2 regions of the Microbispora sp. NPDC088329 genome follow, and region 2 is predicted to be linked to the other one. Evidence: riboswitches for the same ligand, from Rfam matches in the RefSeq annotation. Region 2 holds a riboswitch; the other holds the start of a gene.

Evidence for each region. A riboswitch is a leader RNA that binds a small molecule or an ion and turns the genes downstream of it on or off. The one in region 2 is predicted to bind S-adenosylmethionine.
Region 1: it holds a riboswitch for S-adenosylmethionine, as region 2 does, so the genes downstream of both, AB0O28_RS28340 (aminotransferase class V-fold PLP-dependent enzyme) here and thrC (threonine synthase) in region 2, are expected to answer to the same signal.

Annotation. Positions count from the first base shown of each region.
Region 1 is NZ_JBFBIP010000018.1:14,530-22,011, reverse strand. Features, by position in the region: gene AB0O28_RS28345 (NADH-quinone oxidoreductase subunit D) at 1-489, opposite strand, end outside; gene AB0O28_RS28340 (aminotransferase class V-fold PLP-dependent enzyme) at 691-1,995, opposite strand; SAM riboswitch class IV at 2,039-2,154, opposite strand; gene AB0O28_RS28335 (pentapeptide repeat-containing protein) at 2,215-2,892, opposite strand; gene AB0O28_RS28330 (cytochrome P450) at 2,961-4,160, shown strand; gene AB0O28_RS28325 (antibiotic biosynthesis monooxygenase) at 4,140-4,460, opposite strand; gene AB0O28_RS28320 (SAM-dependent methyltransferase) at 4,457-5,437, opposite strand; gene AB0O28_RS28315 (DUF2520 domain-containing protein) at 5,598-6,488, shown strand; gene panC (pantoate--beta-alanine ligase) at 6,479-7,333, shown strand; gene AB0O28_RS28305 (class I SAM-dependent methyltransferase) at 7,467-7,482, opposite strand, start outside.
Region 2 is NZ_JBFBIP010000013.1:20,489-27,970, forward strand. Features, by position in the region: gene AB0O28_RS23365 (hypothetical protein) at 1-463, shown strand, start outside; gene AB0O28_RS23370 (MFS transporter) at 475-1,644, opposite strand; gene AB0O28_RS23375 (trehalose-6-phosphate synthase) at 1,730-3,154, opposite strand; gene AB0O28_RS23380 (RNA polymerase sigma factor) at 3,258-3,809, shown strand; SAM riboswitch class I at 3,949-4,088, shown strand; gene thrC (threonine synthase) at 4,103-5,365, shown strand; gene AB0O28_RS23390 (MoaD/ThiS family protein) at 5,411-5,686, shown strand; gene AB0O28_RS23395 (cold-shock protein) at 5,942-6,142, shown strand; gene groL (chaperonin GroEL) at 6,809-7,482, shown strand, end outside.

The DNA of each region.
Region 1 (7,482 bases), on a different contig from region 2:
CAGGGTCTCCCGCTCGCGGAAGGCGTAGAAGACCGGCGTGATCGCACCGAGCTCCAGGGGATAGCTGCCGAGGAACATCAGGTGGCTGAGCACGCGGTTGAGCTCGGCCAGCAGCGTCCTGGCCCACACCGCCCTGGGCGGGGGCTGCATGCCCAGCATGCGCTCGACCGCGAGCACGACGCCCAGCTCGTTGGCGAACGCCGACAGCCAGTCGTGCCGGTTGGCGAGCACGATGATCTGCCGGTAGTCGCGCACCTCGAACAGCTTCTCCGCGCCGCGGTGCATGTAGCCGACGATCGGCTCGGCGGCCGTGATGCGCTCGCCGTCGAGGACGAGCCGCAGCCGCAGCACGCCGTGGGTGGAGGGGTGTTGCGGGCCGATGTTGAGGATCATGTCCTCGGTGGCCAGCTCCCTCGGCTCGACGGCGTCGGCTCCCGCGCCGATCCCCACGATGCGTTCCCGGTGCGCGCCCTCCTGCTCGCTCGTCATGCCGTCCATGCTTTCACGCTCATCACGTGGGAGCGAAGACGGCGAAGGCATCAGACGAACTCGACCACCGTCTCGTGTCGACGGCAGCCTGCTGCTCGGCTGGGCAGGCCCCTCCGCTGCGCCTTCCCGTCAGCGAGAAGCCGACGGATGCCGCTTGATCGGGGATCTCATGGGCGAGACCCCCGACCTGACTTCGCTTCTTCAGGCGGCGGCGATCGCGCGTAGCGCCTCGACGAGGCGGTCGACGTGTTCCGTGGTCGTGCCGATGCCGATCGAGGCGCGTACGGCGCTCACCGTGCCGTCCGCGCAGCCGCCGTCCTCCCCGCCACCGTGCTCTCCGCCGCCGAGGAGGTGACGGACGAACGGGTGGGCGCAGAACTTGCCGTCCCTGACGCCGACGCCCCACTCGGCCGACAGCGCCTCGGCGACCTCGCGGGCCGTGCGGCCCTCGACGGCGAACGACACGATGCCGACGCGCGGGTGGTCCTGACCCCACAGCGACAGCTCGCGTACGCCGGGGATCGCGGCGAGCCCGGCGCGCAGGCGGGCGAGCAGCCGCTCCTCCTCCCGCACCAGCGCGGCCCAGCCGGTCGCGGTCAGCGCGTCGCAGGAGGCGGCGAGCGCGATCGCGCCGAGCACGTTGGGGGTGCCGGCCTCGTGCCGTGTCTCGGGGTCGTCGCTCCACTCGGTGGTCTCGCCCACGGCCCGTACGGCTCCGCCGCCGCGCAGATACGGATCGGCCGCGGCGAGCCAGTCGGAGCGGCCCACGAGCACCCCGGCGCCGAACGGGGCGTAGAGCTTGTGGCCGGAGAACGCCACATAGTCGAGGTCGAGCGCGGCGAGGTTGAGCCCGCGGTGGGGGACGAACTGGGCCGCGTCCACGGCGATCCGCGCACCGTGCCGGTGGGCGATGTGGGCCAGCCCGGCGATCGGCCACAGCTCGCCCGTGACGTTGGAGGCGGCGGTCACGACGAGCAGGGCCGGGCCCTCGATCGCGGCCAGCGCCTCGTCGGCCGCCCGGATCGCCTCGCCGGGGAAGGCGGGCGGCGCGAGCCGTACGGCGTCGGGCCACGGTAGCAGCGAGGCGTGGTGCTCGGTCTCGAACACGACGACGGTGGTGCCCTCGGGGAGGCTGCGGGCCAGCAGGTTCATGGCGTCGGTCGTGTTGCGCACGAAGACCAGCGCGTCATCGGGGCGGGCGCCGACGAAGGCCCGCACGGTGTGCCTGGCCTGCTCATACCTGGCCGTCGTGAGCTGCGAGGCGTAGCCCGCACCCCGGTGGACGCTGGAGTAGGCCGGCAGCGCCGCCGCGACGGCGGCGTTCACCGGCTCGAGACAGGGCGCGCTCGCCGCGTAGTCGAGGTTCGCGTACGGCACGAGCCTGCCGCCCCTGACGGGCACCTCCAGGTCGGCGCCCACGACGGCGGGCAGGCGCACGGAGGCGACATCGGGCTCGGAGATGCGGTCGACGGGCTGCTGGACGAAGGTGAGTGCGGACAACGCCATGCCTCCTGGGGTCGGGGACCCCGGCCATGGCATCGGAAGGCGGAGCCCGCGCTTGCCCGGCACACCTCGTGCCAGGCCCGGTCCTCACCCGGGGCACCCCGCCGCGAGCGCGAGGGTTGCCGGCCAGCAAGCCGGGGCTTGACGCTGGCACTCATGACCTGGACGGCACTATAACCCGGCACCGCCCCCCGCCCGCAAGTGCGGACGACTCAGGCGAAGTCAGCCGTTGTCGACCGTGACACCGAGGATGTGGGCGAACATCGGCGCGAGTTCCATCAGCTGGACGCCGCTGATGGTCGCGCCGTGCAGCGCGTCGTAACCGTCGGAGATGCCCAGGGACACGGCGCCGCGCAGGTCGACCCGGGACATGCGCGCCTTGTCGAACCGCACCCGTTCCAGCGTGGAGCCGGGAAAGGAGACACCGGTCAGCGTGGCGCCCATGAAGTCCACGTCGCGCAGCGTGCACTCGACGAACGAGACCTCACGGAGCTCGGCCGCGCGGAGGTTGACCGAGTCGAGCTTGCACCGATGGAAGGCCACGTGGTTCATCGCGGCCCCGGGCAGCGCCGTACCGGCCGGGGAGCTCGAGATGATCTCCGCGTCCGTCCAGGTGGACTCGGTCAGGTCACCGCCCACCCAGCGCACGCCGCTCAGCCAGACGTCGGAGAACCGGGTGCGCCGATAACGGCCGCCGGTGAAGGTGACCGAGGTGAACGCCGATTCGATGAATCGGGCATTGGAAGCGTCGGCGTCGTCGAACTCCTGCCCGTCGAACAGGACCGTGTCGTAGTCGCCGCCCTGGGCGAGACGGCCCTCGAACGGCTCGAGGTGATCGGCGTAGGGCAACTCGGTGAGTTCGCGGGGCTCTCTGCGGTGCTGTTCGCGGGGCTTCGGCATCGTCTCAACCTAGGACATGACGAGGCCGTACTCCCAGCTCAGGTCTTCAATCCCTATTGTTGTCCATTGTGAAGTTTGATCCCTGGAATCCCGAGTTCGTGGCGTACCCCTATGACGTCTATCGCGACCTGCGCGACAACGATCCGGTCAGCTTCTTCGAGCCGACGGGACAGTGGCTGATCGCCCGCCACGCGGATGTGAACGCGCTGCTGCGCGACCGGCGCCTCGGCCGGTCCTACCTGCACGTGGGCACGCACGAGGCGTTCGGTCGCGAGCCGGAGCCGGAGTTCCAGGAGCCGTTCTGGCGGGTGATCCGGGCCGGCATGCTCGACGTGGAGCCCCCGGTGCACACGCGGCTGCGCCGCCTGGTGTCCAAGGCGTTCACGCCCAGGATGGTCGAGTCGCTGCGTCCCCGCGTACGGAAGATCGCGACCCAGCTGACCGAGGGACTGGTCGAGCGCGGCGGCGGCGACCTGCTGGCGGAGGTGGCCGAGCCGCTGCCCGTCACCGTGATCGCGGAGATGCTGGGCGTGCCCGAGGCCGATCGCCACCTGCTGCGCCCCTGGTCGGCCGACATCTGCGGGATGTACGAGCTGAACCCCTCACTGGAGGTCCAGCACACGGCCGTTCGCGCGGCGACGGAGTTCGCGGAGTATCTGCGCGAGCTGGCCAGGGCGCGCAGGCAGCGGCCGGGCGACGACATGATCTCGGCACTCGCGCAGGTGGTGGACGACGGCGACCGGCTCACCGAGGACGAGCTGATCGGCACCTGCGTGCTGCTGCTCAACGCCGGGCACGAGGCCACGGTCAACGCCACCGGCAGCGGATGGTGGGCGCTGTTCCGCAACCCCGGCGAGCTGGAGCGGCTGCGCGCCGACCCCGGCCTGATGCCGACGGCGGTCGAGGAGCTGCTGCGCTACGACACCCCGGCGCAGATGTTCGAGCGATGGGTGCTGGAGGACGTCGAGGTCGGCGGGGTGACGATCCCCCGGGGGGTGGAGGTCGCGCTGCTGTTCGGCTCGGCCAACCGTGACCCCGGGGTCTTCGCCGACCCGGACCGTCTCGACCTCGGCCGGGTGGACAATCCGCACATCTCGTTCGGCGCGGGCATCCACTTCTGCCTCGGCGCACCGCTCGCGCGGGTCGAGATGACCGAGTCGTTCGGCGCCCTGCTGCGGCTGGCGCCCAGGCTGGAGCTCGCCGAGGAGCCCACGTGGAAGCCCAGCTACATCATGCGCGGCCTGGAGTCACTGAAGGTCACCGTCTGACACCGCCACCACGTGATGGGTGACCGTGGTGTCGTACCCGAGCAGGACGGCCTGGGCCCCGGGTTCGACGACGGCTGTGGCGGGGTCGGCCCCGGCGAAGCGGCCGATCGCGTCCATCGACTCCCACAGCGTCATGACCTGGAGCTCTACCCGGCCGTCGCCGGCGTCGCGCCGCAGCAGGTACGCGCCACGGTGCCCGTCCACGTCGCGCAGGGAGGGCAGGACCGCCCCGGTGAAATGCCGCTCGTAGCCGTCCGCGCCCTCCGGGGTCGCGCTCGCGCGCCAGATTCTCGCGATCACAACTTCTCCTCTCGTAGTCGTGACTGGCTGAGCCAGCCGAAGCCGCCGAGACCGGCCGGGTCGATGAGCTCGGCCTCCTGTGAGGCCCGGCCGAGCGCCCGTACGTACCCGGCGGGATCGGCGGACGCTTGCGCGATCGGCGGGCGGGCGCCGGTGACACCAAGCTCCCGCAGCGCCTCCCGCTGCGTGGTGAGCGCGGACACCTGCGCTCCCGCACGCTCGCCGGCCGCCGCGCAGGCGTCCAGCGCGACATGGGCGGTGACGTCGCACGACCCGTCCGGTGTGGCAGGCACCGGCGAGCCGTCGCGATATCCGCTGATCGTGCCGAGCGGGGGCCGCCTCCCGGCCAGATGAGCGTAGTCGACGGCGACCGCGGTGCCGCGTGACAGCCGCGTGATCACCGAGGCCCACGCCTCGTCGCGGGGACGGCCGATCTCGGCGCGTTCCCCCGGTGCGCGCAGCGGCCACCAGCGCTCCAGCCAGGCCAGATCCTCGGGGCCGGGAGCGGGCCCCGGCCGTTCGCCGCCGGTCGAGGTGTCCACGAGCAGCAGGCGCGGGCCGTCCGGGGTCATCTCGGCGATGTCGAGCGGCACGTTGTCCAGCCACTCGTTGGCGATCAACAGGCCGGTGACCCCGTGCGGGACCTCCGGCTCCCAGGCGACGTGAGGGTCGAGATCGCCGGGCCTGGGGGACAGGTCGACGGCCGTGACGCGCAGCCGCTGCGCGAGATCCGGCGGCACGGCCGCCCGCACCCGGGCGGCCAGCAGCCCGTTGCCGCTGCCCATGTCGACGAAGTCGACGGGATCGGGCCGGTTCAGGGCGGCGTCGACCCGCCGCAGCAGGCGCGACACCGCCTCGGCGAAGACCGGTGAGGCATGCACCGACGTGCGGAAATGCCGGTCGGGGCGCTCCCGCAGGTAGAAACCGCCGGTGCCGTAAAGCGCCCGCCGCATGGCCTCCCGCCAGGTGACCTCCACGAGGCTTCACGTTACCGACACGCCGGGGTCGTGACGAAAAGTAGTCACTTTCGTACTGATGGCTCAACATAAGCCCGGGAGAAACGGGACAAAATTCGACCGTTGGGCCACACCCGGGCCGGCCGGAGCGCCGCCGCTACGCTGAACCGAGGGAGGCGTCATGGACACAAGTGACCGCCCGGCGCGGCTCGCCGTGGGAGTGCTCGGCGCGGGACGCGTCGGTTCCGTGCTCGGAGCCGCGCTCATGCTCGCGGGTCATCGGGTGGTGGCCGCCAGCGGCGTGTCCGACGCGTCGGCGCGGCGGGCCGCCGACCGTCTCGGCCTGACGCTCAGCAGGCCGGACGAGGTCATCGCCCGGTCCGAGCTCGTGCTGCTGACCGTGCCGGACGACGTGCTGCCCGGCCTCGTGTCCGGGCTCGCCGCCACCGGCGCCGACCTGCGCGGCAAGCTGCTCGTGCACGCCAGCGGCGCGTACGGCCTGGGCGTGCTCGACCCCGCGGCCGAGGCGGGGGCGCTGCCGCTCGCGCTGCACCCGGTGATGACGTTCACCGGCAGGAGCGACGACCTGACCCGGCTCAACGGCTGCTCGTTCGGTGTCACCGCGCCGGACACGCTGCGGCCGGTCGCCGAGGCGCTGGTGATCGAGATGGGCGGCGAGCCGGTCTGGATCGCCGACCAGGACCGGCCGCTCTACCACGCCGCTCTGGCCGGCGCCGCGAACCACATGGTGACGCTCGTGGCCGAGTCGCAGGAACTGCTCGCGAAGATCGGCGTGGAGCATCCGGGCCGGATGCTCGGCCCGCTGCTGGGCGCGGCGCTCGACAACGTGCTGCGCCTCGGCATCAGCGGGCTCACCGGACCCGTCGTACGCGGCGACGCGGGCACCGTGCGCAAGCACGTCGACGCGCTCATCCTGGCCGCCCCCGAGGCCGCGGACGCGTACGTCGCCCTCGCGAGGCTCACCGCGGACCGGGCGCTCGCGGCGGGGCTGCTCAAGCCGGAGACGGCCGAACGCCTGCTGGACGCCCTGGGAGGAAACATATGGACCTGACCGTCGCCGCCGACCGTGCCGGCCTCGTCAAGGCGAAGGACGCGCTCGGCCCCGGGAGGATCGCCCTGGTCCCCACGATGGGGGCGCTCCACGAGGGCCACCGGTCGCTGGTGCGGCTGGCGCGCGAGCACGCCGATCACGTGATCGTGAGCGTGTTCGTCAATCCCCTGCAGTTCGGCCCCGGCGAGGACTTCTCCCGCTATCCCCGTACGTTCGACGCCGACCTCCGGGCATGCGAGGAGGAGGGCGTGCGCGTGGTCTTCGCGCCCTCGGCGGAGGACATGTACCTGCCGGACCGCCAGGTGGAGGTCTCGGCGGGCGGCATGGGCGGGGTGGTCGAGGGCGCCTTCCGGCCCGGCCACTTCGACGGCGTGCTGACCGTGGTCCTCAAGCTGTTCAACCTGGTGCAGCCGGACGTCGCGGTATTCGGGCAGAAGGACGCACAGCAGCTCGCACTGATCCGGCGCATGGTGGCCGACCTCGACGTCCCGGTGTCGATCGTCGGCGCCCCGACCGTGCGGGAGGCCGACGGCCTGGCGCTGTCGAGCCGCAACAGGTACCTGTCCGAGGCCGACCGCCGCACCGCGCTCGCGCTGTCGCGGGCGCTGCGGGCGGGCGCCGCGCGGGCCGGGACAACGGGACCGGCCGGGATCCTCGACGCCGCGAGGGCCGTGCTGGAGGAGGCGGCCCGCTTCGACCCGCCGCTGCTGCTCGACTATCTGATCCTGGCCGATCCCGCGACGTTCGCGCCGGTCGGCGACGACCACCGCGGCGAGGCCATCCTGGCCGTGGCCGCGAAGGTCGGCACCACCCGTCTCATCGACAACATGGTTCTGACGTTGTAGGAGCGCGGGCCGGGTGCGGCGGGCGAGAGCGCGGCCGGGGCCTCGCGGACCGCCGGGCCCGGATCAGGCTTCCCGGCTCAGGCTTCCCGGATCAGGCTTCCCGGCTCAGGCTTCCCGGATCAGGCTTCCCGGATCAGGCTCCCCCGGCC
Region 2 (7,482 bases):
GATCCCCACGTCGTGGAAGGTGGCCAAGGACGACAAGGACTGGGTGCGCGTCATCACCGGCTCGTGCCCCACCTACGGCACCGAGGACTTCGGTTTCCGCGACTATGGGTGCCACAGCTTCTGGGTGCTGGGCCCGAAGGCGCTCAAGATCGGGGGCCACACGTTCCAGTCCTACAAGTCGAAGTACGGCTACGACCCCGCGACCGACGTCAGCATCTGCCCCAAGAGCTACAAGCTGTACAAGGGCGAGTGGAAGCTCGCCGAGAAGGGGCTGCGGCCGGTCGGGGCAGGCCACCGGGCGGACTACCACAAGTGGGCGGCGACCTGCGTCGACAAGAAGTGGCGGGTGAAGCTGCACTACAACCAGCGCGAGTGGTATCTGCCCACGTCGAAGGTCCTGGTCCTCGACCAGTGGGACCACCCGCAGCTGAGCGCGATCCTCAAGAACGCGACCTGGAGCTGACGGTCCGGAGTTCAGGCACGCGTCCTGGACGCGGCCACTCCGCCCGCGGCCATCGCGATCAGGGCGGGCACGAGCAGGAACGCCGTGTGCGTTCCGAAGCCGTCGCCCAGCGCGCCGAGCACGAACGGCCCGCTGCCCGAGCCCACGCCCGCCCAGATCGAGGCCGTGCCCGACGCCTGGTCCGGCCGGCCTCCCGACACCTCGATCACGCGCGTGAGGCCCATCGGGAACTGGACCGAGATGCCGAGCCCGCTGAGCGCGAGCCCGGCGTAGCAGACCGGCGCCGAGATCCCGGTCCAGAACAGCGCCCAGCCCGCCAGGGTCACCCCGAGCGAGCCCAGCAGCACCGACCCCGGCGCGAAGCGCAGGGCCAGCCGGGCGCCGCCGAACCGGCCGGCGGCCATGCCGGCCAGCATCGCGGTCAGCCCGGTCGCGGCCACGCCGGGCGACAGCCCGGTCCGCTGGGAAAGCAGCTCGGCGGCCCACAGGTTGAAGGCGAACTCGAGGGCTACGCAGCACAGCAGGACCGCTCCCGCGACGTGGAAGCGCCAGCCGTACGGCACTTTGCGGCCCGATCCCACCGCCTCCGCGGACGACGGGGGCGGGGCGGGCACCGGCGGCACCCAGACCCTGCCCATGAGCAGGGCCACCAGGAGGGTGGAGGCCACCGGCACGAACAGCGCGGGCCGCCAGCCGGCCGGGGACTCGGCCACCACACTGAACGCGTAGGTGGTGGCGATTCCGGCGGTGACGGCGACCGCGTTGGCCTCGCTGATGACCGCCGCCCCCGCAGGGCCGTGGTGGTCGCTGAGCACCGCCATCATGACGTACAGCGCCGTCGAACCGCAGGCGCCGGCGAGCGTGAAGCCGGCCAGTGTGAAGGGGAGCGCGTGCCCGGACGCGACGAGGAGCACCCCGGCGTTCATCCCGGTCAAGCCGGCCCAGGTGACGGCGCGGCGTCCGAACCGCCTGGTCAGCGTGGGCAGGGCCAGCCCGCCTGCGATGCCGCCGAGCGCCATCCCGGTGCCGTGCAGCCCGGCGACGGCCTGGGACACGCCGAGCTCGGCGCGCAGGAGAGGCAGGGCGGCCGACAGGCCGTACAGGTAGGTGGCGAAGGTGGCGAGCTGGAGGTAGATCAACCAGGTGGGACTGTCTCTGGTGACCTTTATGTTGCGGTCCAAAACCAGGAAAGGGTAGCGCAACGGATCATCCGCGGACGAGAGCCGGTCATCCGGTGCGGCGGCCGGCGCTGCGCGGGAGTGGAGCTCAGCGCAGCGCGGCGAGCTGGTCCTCGAACCAACGCTGGGGCGGCAGGGCGGTCGCGGCCTCCCGCAGCCGCAGCCCGCGGGTGAGCCGCTCCTGCTCCGGCAGCGTCAGCGCCTCGTGCAGCGCCGCCGCCGTGCCGGACACGTCGTAGGGGTTGACCAGCAACGAGTCGGCCCCCAGCTCGGCCGCCGCGCCCGCCTCCCGGGACAGCACCAGCGCGCACCGGGGCGACAGGATCGGGCCCTCCTTGGCCACCAGGTTCATGCCGTCCCTGATCGGGTTGACGAGCAGCACGTCGGCGAGCCGATAGGCGGCAAGTGAGCGCGGGTAGTCGTCGTTCACGTTGAGGATCAGCGGATCCCAGTCCTCGGTGGCGTACTCGTCCTCGATCTCCTTCGCGCAGCGCTGCACGGCCGCCGTGTACTCGCGGTACTCCGGCAGGTCGTGCCGTGAGGGGTAGGCGAACGCGAGATGGACGACTCGGCCGTGCCACTCGGGGTGGGCGGCGAGGAACTCCTGATAGGCCCGCAGGCCGCGCACGATGTTCTTGGACAGCTCGGTGCGGTCGATGCGCACGATCAGCTTGCGGTCGCCGACGTGGTCCCTGATCGCGGTCATGTGCGACTCGACGTCCGGCTCGGCCGCCCGCGCCCGCAGCGTCTCGCCGTTCACCCCGAGCGCGTGGACGCCGATCCGGGTGGTGCGCCCGTCGAACGTCACCGTACGGGCGTCGCGGTCCACCCGGGCCCCGAGCAGCGTCTCACAGCAGTCCATGAAGGCGCGGGCCCAGCGCGCGGTGAGGAACCCGGCGTGATCGGCGCCGAGGATGCCGGTCAGCACCTCCGCCATGACGTCCCCGGGCAGCAGCGCGAAGTACTCGGGTGGCGCCCAGGGCGTGTGCGAGAAGTGGGCGATGCGCAGGTCGGGCCGCTCCACGCGGAGCATCGCCGGGGTCAGCGTCAGGTGGTAGTCCTGCACCATGACACGCGCGCGGTGCGCCGCCTCCTCGGCCAGGGCCAGCGCGAAGGCGCCGTTGTACGTGCGGTACGACTCCCACTCCCGGCGGAAGCGCGTGCCGAACTCGGGGGCGAAGGGCGTGTTGTAAAGCAGGTGGTTGACGAACCAGAGGGTCGAGTTGGCCACGGCGTTGTAGGCCCGGTGGAAGACCGCGGGCGGGATGTCCAGCATGCGGATCGGCCCCGTCTCGAAGGCCCGGTCGAGCCGCCCGCCGGGCGCCTGGCGCACCGCGCCCCGGTCGCCGTCCGACAGCGCCGCGCAGACCCACAGGACGTCGGTGTCCCTGACCACCTCGGACAGGCCGGAGACGAGCCCGCCCCCGCCCCTGCGCATGGTCAGGCCGCCGTCGTCCGACAGCGTGAAGGACACCGGGCCCCGGTTGGACGCGATCAGAACGGTGCTGCTCATCTTGGGGTTCCCTCGATCAGAGCGGGCGCGCATGCCGGAAGATTAATAAAAGCCGACCTCCGTCAATAGGATGTCAACCGATCGCGGGAGGGCTGAATACGGCATGGCACTGGACGACACGACCGAGGACCTGGCCCGATCGGCTGCCCAGGGGGACCATCGCGCGCTCGGTGAACTGCTGCGGCGCATCGAGCCCGACGTGTTGCGGCACTGTGAGCGGCTTCTACCGTATCGGCAGGACGCCGAGGAGGCCGCGCAGGACACGCTGCTCGCCGTGGCGCGCAACATCGCGAGGTTCGAGGGGCGGGCCAAGTTCAGCACCTGGCTGCACATCGTGACCGTGAACTGCGCGAGGACCACCTACCGCACGCTCAAGCGGCGCTCGTCGGAGCAGGCGGAGGAGCTGCCCGAGCAGCGGCCCGATCCTCGGAGGGTGAGCGTCATCGCCGGGTCGCGGCTCGACCTGCTCGACGCGATGGAGGCGCTTGAGGCCGAGCGGCCCGACCTCGCTCAGGCGCTCGTGCTGCGCGACATCTGCCAGCTCGACTACGCGGAGGTCGCCGACCAGCTGAAGATCCCCCTCGGGACGGTCAAATCCCGTATCCACCAGGCACGCAAGTACGTGCAGACCGCTCTTGGCGAGGCGTACGGCTGATACAAATCGTCTCATGATTTGAGACGACGGAACGGACACAGGGGACGCCGGGGTACAGTGCTAGTGCCGCGATCGGCGCGATTCGCCCGCACGGTGCGGCGCTTCACGGACCTTCTCGCGAAGGTCTCACAACTGAACATGCTCATCCAGAGGGGTGGAGGGACCGGCCCTGCGAAGCCCCGGCAACCTCCCCGGTGTCGTACTCGTGCCCACGAGGCCCGGCCGGGACAGGTGCCAATTCCGGCTCGCGGCCAGGGTGGTCGCGAGCGAAGATGAGGGAAAGGCCTCGCTTCATGGCGCACACCAGCACTGCCGCTAACCCCGTCGAGTTCGGCCCCGCCACCGGTCTTTCGTGCCGCGAGTGTGGCGCTCTCTATGACCTCGGCCCGATCTTCGCCTGTACGGAGTGTTTCGGCCCACTTGAGGTGGCGTACGAGTTCGGCGAGATCCGCCGGGAGGACATCGAGTCCGGCCCGGCGAACATCTGGCGGTACCGCTCCCTGCTCCCCGTCCCCGCCGACGTGGCGGCCAAGCCCAACCTCCAGCCCGGCTGGACCAAGCTCGTGAAGGCCGACAGGCTGGCGGCCGAGCTCGGGCTGCGGTCGCTGCACGTCAAGGACGACTCCGGCAACCCCACGCACTCCTTCAAGGACCGGGTCGTCTCGATCGCGCTGGAGGCCGCGCGCAATTTCGGCTTCCACACCCTGTCGTGCTCCTCCACCGGCAACCTCGCCGGCGCGGTGGGTGCGGCGGCCGCCCGGGCCGGGCTGGACTCCTGCGTGTTCATCCCCGCCGACCTGGAGCCGGCCAAGGTCACCATGGCCGCGGTGTACGGCGGCCGCCTGGTCGCCCTCGAAGGCACCTACGACGAGGTGAACCGCTTCTGCTCCGAGCTCATCGGTGACGAGCTGGGCGAGAAGTGGGGCTTCGTCAACGTCAACCTCCGGCCTTACTACGCCGAGGGCTCCAAGACGCTGGCGTACGAGATCGCCGAACAGCTCGGCTGGCGGCTGCCCGACCAGATCGTCATCCCGGTGGCCTCGGGCTCACAGCTCACCAAGATCGACAAGGGCTTCCGTGAGCTGATCAAGCTGGGGCTGGTCGAGGAGCGGCCCTACCGCATCTTCGGCGCCCAGGCCGAGGGCTGCTCGCCGGTCTCCCGGGCCTTCAAGGCCGGGCAGGACGTGGTGCAGCCGGTGCGGCCCGACACCATCGCCAAGTCCCTGGCGATCGGCAACCCGGCGGACGGGCCGTACGTGCTCGACATCGCCCGGCGGACCGGTGGCGCGGTGGAGGACGTGAACGACCAGGAGGTGGTGGAGGCGATCCGCCTGCTGGCCAGGACCGAGGGCGTCTTCGCCGAGACGGCGGGCGGCGTCACGGTCGGCGTGCTGCGCAAGCTGGTGCGCGAGGGCCGCCTCGACCCCGACGCCGAGACCGTGGTGCTGAACACCGGCGACGGGCTCAAGACGCTCGACGCGGTGGCCGAGCACGCCCGTCCCACGGCCGTCATCCGCCCCTCTCTCGACGCGTTCCGTGCGGCATTCGCCAACTGAAAGCGTTTCACAAGGCCCATCGGCAGCAACGAAAGCGAGCGAACAATGAGCGTTTCCGTACGGATTCCGACGATTCTCCGGACGTACACCAACGGAGCCGCGGAGGTGAGCGGAGAGGGGGGAACGCTCCGCGAGGTCCTGCAGAAGCTGGACGCGGACTACCCCGGCATCGGCGGGCGCATCCTGGACGAGACGGGCAAGATTCGGCGTTTTGTCAACGTCTACGTTGGGGAAGAGGACGTCCGATTTGTTGACGGCCTCGACACCGCCACCCCGGACGGGGTGCAGATTTCGGTCATCCCCGCCGTCGCCGGAGGCTGAGCCGCCGCACCGGGGCTGAGCACCTGAAGTGCACTTCTACCGTGAAGAAGTCATACGGTGCTATGACAAAAGGTGCAGCTCTCAACTATTCACCGGTAAAGTGAATATTCTTCGGTACCGCTTTGAGCGAACGCCAAGTAGTAGTTTGCGGATTGACTCTGTTGTCCTACGCCTTGACGCGGGTATGGTCGAGGACGATCGACGAAACCGGGGGCTTCTTGGGTGTGGTCCCCAGCCCAGCAAGAGGAGTCGGAAGTGGCGCAGGGCACCGTCAAATGGTTTAACGCGGACAAGGGCTATGGCTTCATCGCGGTAGACGGTGGGAAGGATGTGTTCGTCCATTACTCGGCAATCATGATGGACGGCTACAAGGCCCTCGAGCAGGGTCAGCGGGTTGAGTTCGACATCACGCAGGGTCAGAAGGGCCCACAGGCGGAGGCCGTTCGGGCCGTCTGATCCCGTCAACGACCATCGAAAGGCCCGGCTCGCGGCCCCCGCGAGCCGGGCCTTCCGCTGTATTTCCCGCTTCGCTCGCCGGGTCGCTCACACCCGCCGTCTTCCCTCGTCGCTGCTTGGTCGCTTCGCTCCCGCGCAGCTCCTCAGTCCAGACGCCGGCGCGCCCCGACGGCTCGCTCGGTGTTCCCCGCTTCGCTCGTCGGGGCGCTCACTCCCAGCGTCTTCCCTCGTCACGTGCTCGCTCGTTCCTCGCTGCGCGCGTTCCTCAGTCCAGACGCCGGCGCGCCCCGACGGCTCGCTCGGTGTTCCCCGCTTCGCTCGTCGGGGCGCTCACTTCCGGCGGAGGCGCGCCGGGGACGCGGCCCTCGTCGCTGCTTGGTCGCTTCGCTCCCGCGCAGCTCCTCAGTCCAGACCGGCGGCGCGCCCCGACGGCTCGCTCGGTGCGGCCTGCTGGGCTGTTCTGGACATACCGTCCAAGCTGGTCAGAGTGGCTTCCGCTTGCACTCTCAGGGGGAGAGTGCTAAATACTTGTTTGGCACTCTGAGGTCGAGAGTGACAACAACCGGGATCGGGGCGATGGGGCCCGCGCAGGGATAGCGGGTCCAAGCCGTCGCGGGCGTCGGCTCGGTCCGTTGAAGACACCCTGCTACTGGGAGGTCTAGCCTAATGGCTGCCAAGATGATCGCGTTTGACGAGGACGCCCGGCGCGGTCTCGAGCGCGGTATGAACCAGCTCGCCGACGCCGTGAAGGTGACCCTCGGCCCCAAGGGCCGCAACGTCGTGCTGGAGAAGAAGTGGGGCGCCCCCACGATCACCAACGACGGTGTCTCGATCGCCAAGGAGATCGAGCTCGAGGACCCGTGGGAGAAGATCGGCGCCGAGCTCGTCAAGGAAGTCGCCAAGAAGACCGACGACGTCGCCGGTGACGGCACCACGACGGCTACCGTGCTCGCCCAGGCGCTGGTACGCGAGGGTCTGCGCAACGTGGCCGCCGGCGCCAACCCGATGGCGCTGAAGAAGGGCATCGAGGCCGCGGTCGAGCGCGTCAGCGAGGAGCTGTCGAAGCTCGCCAAGGACGTGGAGACCAAGGAGCAGATCGCCTCCACCGCCTCCATCTCCGCCGCCGACACCGAGATCGGCGCCCTCATCGCCGAGGCGATGGACAAGGTGGGCAAGGAAGGCGTCATCACCGTCGAGGAGAGCAACACCTTCGGCCTGGAGCTCGAGCTCACCGAGGGCATGCGCTTCGACAAGGGCTACGTGTCCGGCTACTTCGTGACCGACCCGGAGCGCATGGAGGCGGTCTTCGAGGACCCCTACATCCTGATCGTCAACTCCAA